3 regions of the Caproiciproducens galactitolivorans genome follow, and region 3 is predicted to be linked to each of the others. Evidence: predicted binding sites of a transcription regulator. Region 3 holds the regulator's gene; each other region holds the start of a gene.
What was found. Region 3 encodes HrcA, which represses chaperone genes, less so after heat shock. Its sites were predicted from a motif close to TGTTAGCACTCNNNNNNNNNGAGTGCTAACA; they were not measured.
Positions count from the first base shown of each region.

Region 1: the regulator HrcA is predicted to act here: its motif matches at 1,645-1,675, upstream of P9B68_RS01330 (co-chaperone GroES).
Region 2: the regulator HrcA is predicted to act here: its motif matches at 1,750-1,780, upstream of htpG (molecular chaperone HtpG).

Region 1 covers NZ_JAJUFJ010000001.1:274,703-277,988, forward strand. The annotation lists gene groL (chaperonin GroEL) at 1-1,287, opposite strand, end outside; gene P9B68_RS01330 (co-chaperone GroES) at 1,332-1,616, opposite strand; gene P9B68_RS01335 (THUMP domain-containing class I SAM-dependent RNA methyltransferase) at 1,974-3,092, opposite strand; gene hpf (ribosome hibernation-promoting factor, HPF/YfiA family) at 3,202-3,286, opposite strand, start outside.
Region 2 covers NZ_JAJUFJ010000003.1:65,344-68,629, forward strand. The annotation lists gene P9B68_RS03770 (FumA C-terminus/TtdB family hydratase beta subunit) at 1-392, shown strand, start outside; gene P9B68_RS03775 (cation diffusion facilitator family transporter) at 393-1,577, shown strand; gene htpG (molecular chaperone HtpG) at 1,804-3,286, shown strand, end outside.
Region 3 covers NZ_JAJUFJ010000006.1:116,993-120,278, reverse strand. The annotation lists gene dnaK (molecular chaperone DnaK) at 1-296, opposite strand, end outside; gene grpE (nucleotide exchange factor GrpE) at 367-1,032, opposite strand; gene hrcA (heat-inducible transcriptional repressor HrcA) at 1,048-2,088, opposite strand.

The DNA of each region.
Region 1 (3,286 bases), on a different contig from region 3:
GTCAACAACCTTCTGAACATCTTTAATTGTATCGAGTAAAGCAACGCCGCCGCCTGCTACGATACCCTCTTCAACGGCCGCTTTGGTAGCCGCAAGAGCATCTTCAATGCGGAGCTTCTGCTCTTTCATTTCTACTTCGGTAGCAGCGCCGACCTTGATAACCGCTACGCCGCCGGAAAGCTTTGCAAGGCGCTCCTGGAGCTTTTCACGGTCAAAGTCGGAAGTTGTTGTGGAGATCTGCGAACGAATCTGGGCAACTCTCGCTTTGATATCATCCTTATTACCCATACCGTCGACAATGATGGTATTTTCTTTGTCAATCTTAACCTGACGGGCACGACCAAGCTGTTCGATCGTTGTATTCTTAAGCTCCAGCCCCAGCTCTTCAGAGATAACCTGACCGCCTGTCAGAACAGCGATATCGCGGAGCATCTCTTTTCTTCTGTCGCCAAAGCCGGGAGCCTTAACGCCAACGCAGGTGAATGTGCCGCGAAGCTTGTTCAGAATCAGGGTGGTGAGAGCCTCGCCCTCAATATCCTCTGCGATAATAACGAGCTTCTTGCCGGACTGAACAATCTTTTCCAGAAGCGGGAGAATTTCCTGAATATTGGAAATCTTCTTATCTGTAATTAAAAGATAAGCGTCATCGATAACCGCTTCCATTTTTTCGGTATCGGTTACCATATAGGGGGTAATATAACCGCGGTCGAACATCATGCCTTCGACAACTTCAGAATATGTTTCCGCTGTCTTGGATTCTTCAACAGTAATAACGCCATCGGAAGTAACCTTCTCCATTGCTTCGGAAATCAGCTTGCCAATGAATTCATTGGAAGCGGAAATCGTTGCAACACGGGCAATATCTTCGGAACCGTCAACTTTCTTGGAATGCTCTTTCAGGGATTTTACGGCTGCGTCAACCGCTTTCTGAATACCTCTGCGAATAATCATCGGGTTTGCGCCAGCAGCTACGTTTTTCATGCCTTCGCGCATAATCGCCTGAGCAAGCAGTGTTGCTGTTGTGGTACCGTCACCGGCAACATCGTTTGTCTTGGTAGCAACTTCCTTTACAAGCTGCGCACCCATATTCTCAAACGGGTCGTCCAGCTCAACTTCTTTGGCAATGGTTACACCATCGTTTGTAATGAGGGGAGCGCCGAACTTCTTATCAAGAACAACATTTCTTCCCTTTGGGCCAAGAGTAATTTTTACTGTATCGGCAAGCTGGTTAATGCCGCTTAAAAGCGCCTTTCTGGCATCTTCACCGTAAATAATCTGTTTAGCCATCTATATATTACCTCCAATAATATAAAATTATAAAAACAAGCCGATTATTCAACGACCGCTAAAACATCGCTCTGACGTACGATCGTATATTCCTGATCATCCAGTTTAACTTCGGTACCGGAATATTTGCTGGTAATGACCTTGTCACCCTTTTTCACGTACATTTTTACTTCTTTGCCGTCCACAACACCGCCCGGTCCTACTTCAATTACTTCAGCAATCTGTGGCTTTTCCTTTGCAGAACCGGCAAGAAGAATGCCGCTTTTCGTTGTTTCTTCGGCTTCTTGCATTTTGATTAAAATTCTGTCTGCCAATGGTTTAATGGTCATAATATGTCCTCCTTCAAATCATTTGATCTTTTAGCACTCATTACACCCGAGTGCTAAGATATATTTTATATACTTGCTTGCAGAAAATCAAGAGCTTTTTTACTAAAATCTGCGATTTAATAAAATATTTACAATTTTATTAAAAAACTCCGGTTTTCCAAACATTCTGATGTAATCATTTCCAAATTTAAGGAAAAAATTCCTGTTTCCGTTTTTTTCTTCTAGCAATTCCTCTGGTATTTTATTTGGCGTATCGCCGCCTGCAGCATAAATCTTCTGCAACGAAATTCCCTTTCCGCTCTCCGCCGCTTACGGCGTTTGCAAGAAATCAAGGGACGCATATTAACGAAACCGGGATCATTTAAAATACATATAATACTGGCATTTAATCATCCCGTTATAAAGCTTTCTGCGTCGGTCCGCCTTTCTGCCAAAGCATTCCTCAAACTTTTCATCCGGGCTGATGATCGAATAACTCCACCCGTGCTTTTTCACAAACACCTTCCCCATCGTCCGGTAAAGTTCTTCTGCCTGACGAATATCCAGCAGGCGTTCCCCATAAGGCGGGTTGCAGATCACACAGCCGTATTCCCCAATGGACCGGAAGTCCTTAATCGACCGTTTTTCGGCGTGAATCCGCGAAATAACACCAGCCTTTTTTGCATTTTCAAGCGTAAGCGCTATGGCGGCGCCATCAATATCGTAGCCATAGGCTGTGAACAGCGCGTCATGCATTATAAGGCTTTGCGCTCGTTCCTTTTCTCTCCGCCAAATGTCCGGGCGGATTTGCGCCCACTGTTCGGCGGAAAAACGGCGGCGCAGCCCCGGCGCAATATTCAGCGCATACAGGGTGGCTTCAATCAGTATGGTTCCAGAGCCACAAAACGGGTCGATGAAATGGGCGTCATGCCGCACGCGCGACAGATGCACCATACAGGCGGCAAGGGTTTCCTTAATTGGCGCTTCCGTAGAAGCGGCGCGGTAACCCCGCTTGTGCAACCCTTCCCCGGAAGTGTCGATCATAACGCTTACATTGTCTTTCATGATTAGAAACTGAATCTGATACAATGCGCCCGTTTCTTCAAACCAATTCAATTTATATTTCTGTTTCAGGCGCTCCACAATCGCCTTTTTAATAATGGACTGGCAATCCGGAATACTGGTAAGTTTGGAATTCAGGCTTCGCCCTTTTACAGGGAAACGATCGTTTTTGCCAATCCACTCCTCCCAGGGGAGCGCTTTCACGCTCTGAAACAGCTCCTCAAAGCTCCGTGCCGGGAAGCTTCCCATTTGAACAAGGACCCGCTCGCTAAAACGGGAACCGATGTTTGCGCGCGCAAGCATTTCTTCGGAACCGTCAAAAAGAACGCGCCCGTTTTGCGGTTCAACATTCTGCGCGTCCATCTTTCTTAATTCATCTGCAACCAAACCTTCCACACCAAGAAGGCAGGGGCATACAAGTTTAAAATTATGCATGTTTCTCTCCATAAAAACGAAATATGGGGCTGCGACGGTACGCAGCCCCGAATTTGGATAAGCTCTTTTCCGTTAGGCACCATTCTTATTCAATCGGCGCGATATTCTATTATTCCACGTCCGGTTCCAATAATCCGTAATTTCCATCCTTACGTTTGTAAACCACGTTAATTTCCCCGGTCGTTTCATTGCGG
Region 2 (3,286 bases), on a different contig from region 3:
GTGAAAAGCTACCATTTGTATTGAAGAATGCCACCGTTTATTACGCAGGGCCGACTCCGACTCCGCCGAATCTGCCGATCGGCGCGTGCGGACCGACTACATCCTCCCGAATGGACGTATTTGCCCCCCGCCTACTGGATTTGGGACTGAAATGTATGATCGGCAAGGGGGGGCGTTCCCCAGAGGTGGTTGACGCCATCAAACGGAATAGTGCGGTTTATCTTTGTGCAATCGGCGGAGCAGGCGCACTCGCGGCAAAATGCGTCCGTTCCTTAAAAATTCTTGCCTTTCCAGATTTAGGCTGTGAATCCGTAAAAGAACTGCAAATTGAGGATTTTCCTTTATTTACGACGATCGATTGCTGCGGAGGAAGCCTGTTTGAGGTGGAGTAATTGTTTGATTTTTTAATCAGAACATTTGTTAAGGATTACAAGAACAAGGATGATGAGAAGGTAAGGGAGTGCTACGGTAAATTTTCCGGTGCGGTTGGCATTGCGACGAATGTTTTGCTGTTTGTCATTAAGATAATTGCTGGCGTTGTATTTCACAGCATTGCAATTACTGCGGATGCAATCAATAACCTTTCCGATTCGGGTTCTGCTGTTGTTACGCTGGTTGGTTTTAAGTTGGCCGGGAAGCCGGCAGATGAAGAACATCCTTACGGTCACGCTCGCATCGAGTATTTATCCGGATTAATCGTATCATTTGTGATACTGATTGTCGGTTTCCAGTTGATTCAAAACTCGATTGACAAGATTTTGAACCCACAGGAAGCTGATTTCAACATGCTGACCTTTGGCGTGCTGATTCTTTCCATACTGATTAAAATTTGGCAGTGCCTGTTTTATAAGAAAGTGGGGAAGATAATTGGGTCCTCTACGATCTCCGCTACGGCTGCAGACAGCTTGAACGACGTTTTTGCAACGTCTGCGGTGCTTCTCGGCCTACTGATCACGTATTTTACCGGATTCAATCTGGATGGCTACCTGGGTGTGATTGTTGCTGTTTTCATTATGGTTACCGGTGTGCGGCTGATCGTCGAAACAAGCAATCCGCTTTTGGGAATGGCTCCTTCGGAAGAACTGGTTGATGAAATATACGAGAAAATCATGAGCTACGACGGAATATTGGGAATTCACGACCTTCATGTGCATAATTACGGGCCTAATCGCCGTTTTGCTTCCGTTCACTGCGAAGTTGCTGCGGAGCAGGATATTATGGTGAGCCATGATATTATTGATAATATTGAGCGGGATTTTCTGGCGGACAACGGGATTCATCTTGTCATCCATCTTGACCCGATTGTTACCAGTGACGAGCGGACAAACAAACTTAAGGAACAGGTAAAAGCTTTGATTCGGAACATTTCGCCGCAAATCGGAATGCATGATTTCCGCGTTGTATGGGGTCCCACGCACGCAAACCTGATTTTTGACATTAACGTATCCTTTGATTTCCCAATGAGCGATGCCCAACTGATGCAACGCATTTCAGATGAGGTTTCCAAGTTGGATCCAAGCTATTACGTTGTGTTAACGGTGGACCATGATTATGTTCCAATGGAAAAAATCCGCTGAATCCTTTGCATTGTTTGTTAGAGCAATTTCTGCATAAAAGACCGGACGGAACCCGTACCGGCAAAATACGAATGGTTAAGGAAGCGCCTATATCCCTTGGCGCTTCCTTTTGTACGATACAAAAAATTAACATTCGAGGACTTGAAATTTTCTGGGGCATGTATTAAAATTACTTTAGCACTTAAAAGATTAGAGTGCTAAAATTCACATGTAGAGGGTTGTAGATATGGCGATGAAACAATTTAAAGCAGAATCCAAACGTCTTTTGGATTTAATGATTAATTCGATTTACACACATCGCGAAATATTTCTCCGCGAATTAATTTCGAATGCGAGCGACGCAATCGATAAGCTTTATTACAGAACGCTCAGCGACGGCGACACCGGCCTGAACCGCGACGATTTCTGCATTAATATTGTGCCGGATAAGGAAAACCGCACACTTACGATTTCTGATAACGGCTGCGGTATGACGAAGGAAGAGCTGGAAAACAACCTCGGCACCATCGCAAAAAGCGGCTCCCTGAATTTCAAACAGGAAATCGAGCAGAAGGAAGATATTGAAATCATTGGCCAGTTCGGCGTCGGTTTTTATTCCGCGTTTATGGTTAGTGAAAAGGTTACGGTGCTGAGCAAAGCCTTTGGCAGCGAAGAGGCTTTCAAATGGGAGAGCACCGGAACGGAGGGGTACACCATTGAACCCTGCGAGAAGGAAGACCGCGGTACAACCATTATTTTGAAATTAAAGCCAAATACCGAAGATAATAATTACGATGAATTCCTAGAAACCTACACGCTTCGGAATCTTGTGAAAAAATATTCGGACTATATCCGCTACCCGATTAAAATGGATGTTGAAAAAACCCGCTTGAAGGAAGGAACCAAGGACGAGTACGAAACCTATACCGAAAATGAAACGCTCAACAGTATGGTTCCGATCTGGCGGAAAAATAAGAACGAAATAAAGGAAGAGGAATACAACGAATTCTATAAAAGTAAATTCATGGATTACACAGACCCCATAAAGGTCATCCATTCCAGCACCGAGGGTACCGCAACTTACAACGCCCTGCTTTTCATCCCCGCCAGAGCGCCGATGAATTTTTACACAAAGGATTATGAAAAGGGTTTGCAGCTTTTCTCCAACGGCGTTCTGATTATGGATAAATGCGCGGATTTGCTTCCGGATTATTTCAGCTTTGTACGCGGCCTGGTGGATTCGCAGGATCTGTCGCTGAATATCTCGCGTGAAATGCTCCAGCACGACCGCCAGCTAAAGATTATTGCCGGCCGCCTTGAAAAGAAGATCAAATCCGAGCTGGAAAACATGCTTGCCAATGAACGGGAAAAATACGAGAAGTTCTTTAAAAACTTCGGTTTGCAGCTGAAATACGGCGTTTATCAGGATTTCGGATTGCATAAGGAAGTTTTGCAGGATTTGCTGTTGTTCTATTCTTCCAGCGAGAAGAAGCTTGTAACCTTGAAAGAATACGTTTCACGCATGAAAGAGGGGCAGAAGTACATTTACTATGCATGCGGCGAAACGGTAGAGCGTGTGGACAGGCTCCCGCAGACAGAGGCGGTTAAGGATAAAGGCTACGAAATTCTGTACCTGACCGACGGCGTTGACGAATTTTCTATCCGCATGCTGATGAAGTACGACGACAAGGAATTCAAGTCCGTTTCCGCGGACGACCTGGGACTGGAAA
Region 3 (3,286 bases):
AGCTTTTGCAGGATCATCGCGGAGATTTCCTGCGGGGTAAAACTCTTTCCGTCAATATTCACCTTGTAGTTTGAACCCATTTCTCTTTTAATAGAAGAAATCGTGCGGTCCGGGTTGGTAATTGCCTGACGCTTTGCCACCTGACCGACCATGCGCTCGCCTGTTTTTGAAAATGCGACGACGGACGGGGTAGTTCTTGCTCCTTCCGCGTTTGCAATAACGACCGGCTCACCGCCTTCAATAACCGCAACACAGGAATTTGTAGTGCCTAAGTCAATGCCGATTGTTTTTGACATAATCATACCTCCAATGTTTCAATTCAGTTCAGTTCAATAAAAAATTCATGGAAACTTCTATATAAAAAGGTTAGTTTGCAACCTGAACCATCGCGTGGCGAATTACCTTATCGCCGATTTTATAGCCTTTCAGGAACACCTGGGTAATTGTGTTTTCCCCGGCGTTTTCATCCTCAATATGCGAAACCGCGTTGTGCAAATCGGGGTCGAATGTTTCCCCAGCCTTGCCCATCGGCTCTACACCCAGCTTGGAAAGCGCTTTTATCAACTGTGTCTGGACCATTTCAACGCCCTTGCGCAAATCCTCAACGCTGCACTCCTTTTGTTCCAGCGCCCGCTCAAGGTTGTCGGCAACCCCAAGGAATTCCGTAACCGCCGCTGCTGTCGCGTCGGTGTAAACCGCCGCTTTCTCGCGCTCCGTGCGTTTGCGGTAATTGTCGTATTCCGCGGCTGTACGCAGCAGGATTTCTTTCTGCTTTTTCAATTCTTCCTGCGCTTTTTCAAGCTGTTCCTTTGTTTCGTCCGCCGGTGCCTTTTCTTCCGGCTTACTGCCTTGCTTTTCAGACGTTTTTTCTTTCGAAGCCTTTTTTTCGGAAGCCTCTTGCGGCTGTCCGCCCTGCGTTTCAACCGTCTTTTCCTGCGAAGTATCTTTTCCTTCCTGTACCTCTGCTTCATGATTCTGCGGCTGCGCCGCTTCTTCTCGCTTATCCTTTTGGTCTATACGCTCTTTATCCAAAACCGTAGCCCCTTTCTATTCCATATCCAACAACTCCGTCAGCATTCTTCCGACAGAGCCGGAGAGATACTCTATATTGGACATGATTTTTCCGTAGTTCATGCGCGTCGGCCCGATAATTGCAATCGCGCCCGCTTCCCGGCCTGCCACGTTATACCGTGAAACGATTACGCTGGATTCGCTCAGCTCCGGGCGGTGCGTTTCTTTGCCGATTAAAACCTTTAACCCGTTTGTCTGTTGCAATAAAAGGCGGGAAAGCTCCTGCGGCCGGGAGAGAAAATCCATAATGCGCCGGATTTCCGACTGCCCAAGGTCGTTGTGGTACAGCAGATTCATTTCCCCGTCAAGGCAAACCTCGGTCTGCATTAAATCCTGCGCCACGTCCAGCACCGCCATCAGCGCGTCGCTCATCAGCATAGTCATTTCGCCGAGGGACGCCGCAAGCGACTGGATATACGCGGGCGTGACCGTTGCCACCGGAAGGCCGGCAAGCTTTTCGTTCAGCACCCGGAAAAACACGCGCAGGATATCGGGTGTAAGGTCAAAATCGCAGTGGAAAACACGGCTTTTCATGGTGCCCGTCGAAGTCATGATGATTGCCATCGCGGTGCGCCGGCTGGTCTGCACGAACTGAATCGCGCGAATATCGGCGCCGCTGCCGCCCGGCTTTGTGGAAACCGCCGCGTATTTGGTCATCCCCGCCAGCGCGCGGGCCACGCCGTCGAGCAGCTTTTCCGGGTCGTATGCGCTGGGGAGCAGCAGACTGTCAATGTAGCGCTGTTCCTCTTTTGTAACCGGACGCTTTTTCATCAACGTGTCAATGTAAACGCGGTAGCCTTTCTGGGAAGGCACCCTTCCGGCCGATGTGTGCGGCTGCTCCAGCAGCCCCATTTCGGCAAGCTCACTCATTTCGTTGCGAACCGTTGCGGAGGAAACGGTGAAATCAAGGTTGTCGCAAAGCGCCTTGGATCCAACCGGTTCCCCGGTTTCAATGTATAGTTCCACTACGGCCGCTAATATTTTTCTTTTTCGTTCGCTTAACTCCAACCTTTGCACCTCTATCCTGATTTTAGCACTCTTATGTCTTGAGTGCTAAATCTATTTTATAATTTACCATTACTTTACCCCATTGTCAATATAGTATTTGTAAACTAATTGTGAAATCACCAAATATTTTAAAAAACCACGTTTCCATAGCAAGGGATATTTTGGCAAAACGCAAGATGGCTTCCTGAATAAAAAAAGGTCGGGCTTACTCCCGGCGAATGGAAACGCCGGGATGCCGACAGATTAAATCTTCTCTCCGGGGGAAAGAAGGGGGAACGCTTATGATCAGGCGATGGGTAACGAAGCACCCAAAAAACCGTCTCGTTAAAGTGGTGAACGCCCCGCCGCCCGAAAAAGGCACAAAAAAAACGCTGTACACGGATTTTTATCCATATACAACATTACCCGCACAATGCGAATTTCGAAAATATCCCTGTACAAAAGTCGAAACAGGCGGTATAATAGAAAACGCAATGTGCTGATTTTATCAGTTGCGTATGGAGAGTTCCGTTCTCCGTATGCAGGGGGCAGGTGTTAGCGCGCCTGTTCCTGCATTGCACTTTTTATTCTTTATGCCTTTTAAGCAAATTATAGCCCTTTTATTCGAATAATTCAACAGATATTATGAAATTTTATGTCAGAATCGAATACATTATAGAACAAGCTACCGAAACCCGGGTTTGGATTTCGGTAGCTTGCTAAAAAAATCTCGTTAAAGAAATGGGTAACTTCCGTATTTGGCGCGAAGTACGAAAAATTGAACAATCCATAGGAAAATCAGAGTACCAAGCATGCAATATAAGTCTGTTCGGACATTTCGATTGTTCCAAGCAAATCTATTTTGCTCCCGGCACTCCTGTATGATATCCGCCACAAAATAGTTCTCTACCAACGGAACGGCTGCAAATGTCATCAAAAAGGGAATCCATGTATAAGGGAAAAAAAGAGATAATCCCACTCCGTACACGATTGCTCCTGCCACTGAAATGATGCCCTGTACTAGTTTCAAGTAGCCTTTCATATCTACACTTCTTCCCAATAGTGTTTCGTACTAAAAAACAACAAAGAATAAAATATAAGCATTAAAAGCAGAAACAAACATTTTTTTAGAAGATTATCACTTTTAAGAAAATTTTTTCTTCTCCTTGCACTCTTTAATAATCGATATAATAGTCGCATTGTGGAAAATTATAACTGTGATTAAAGG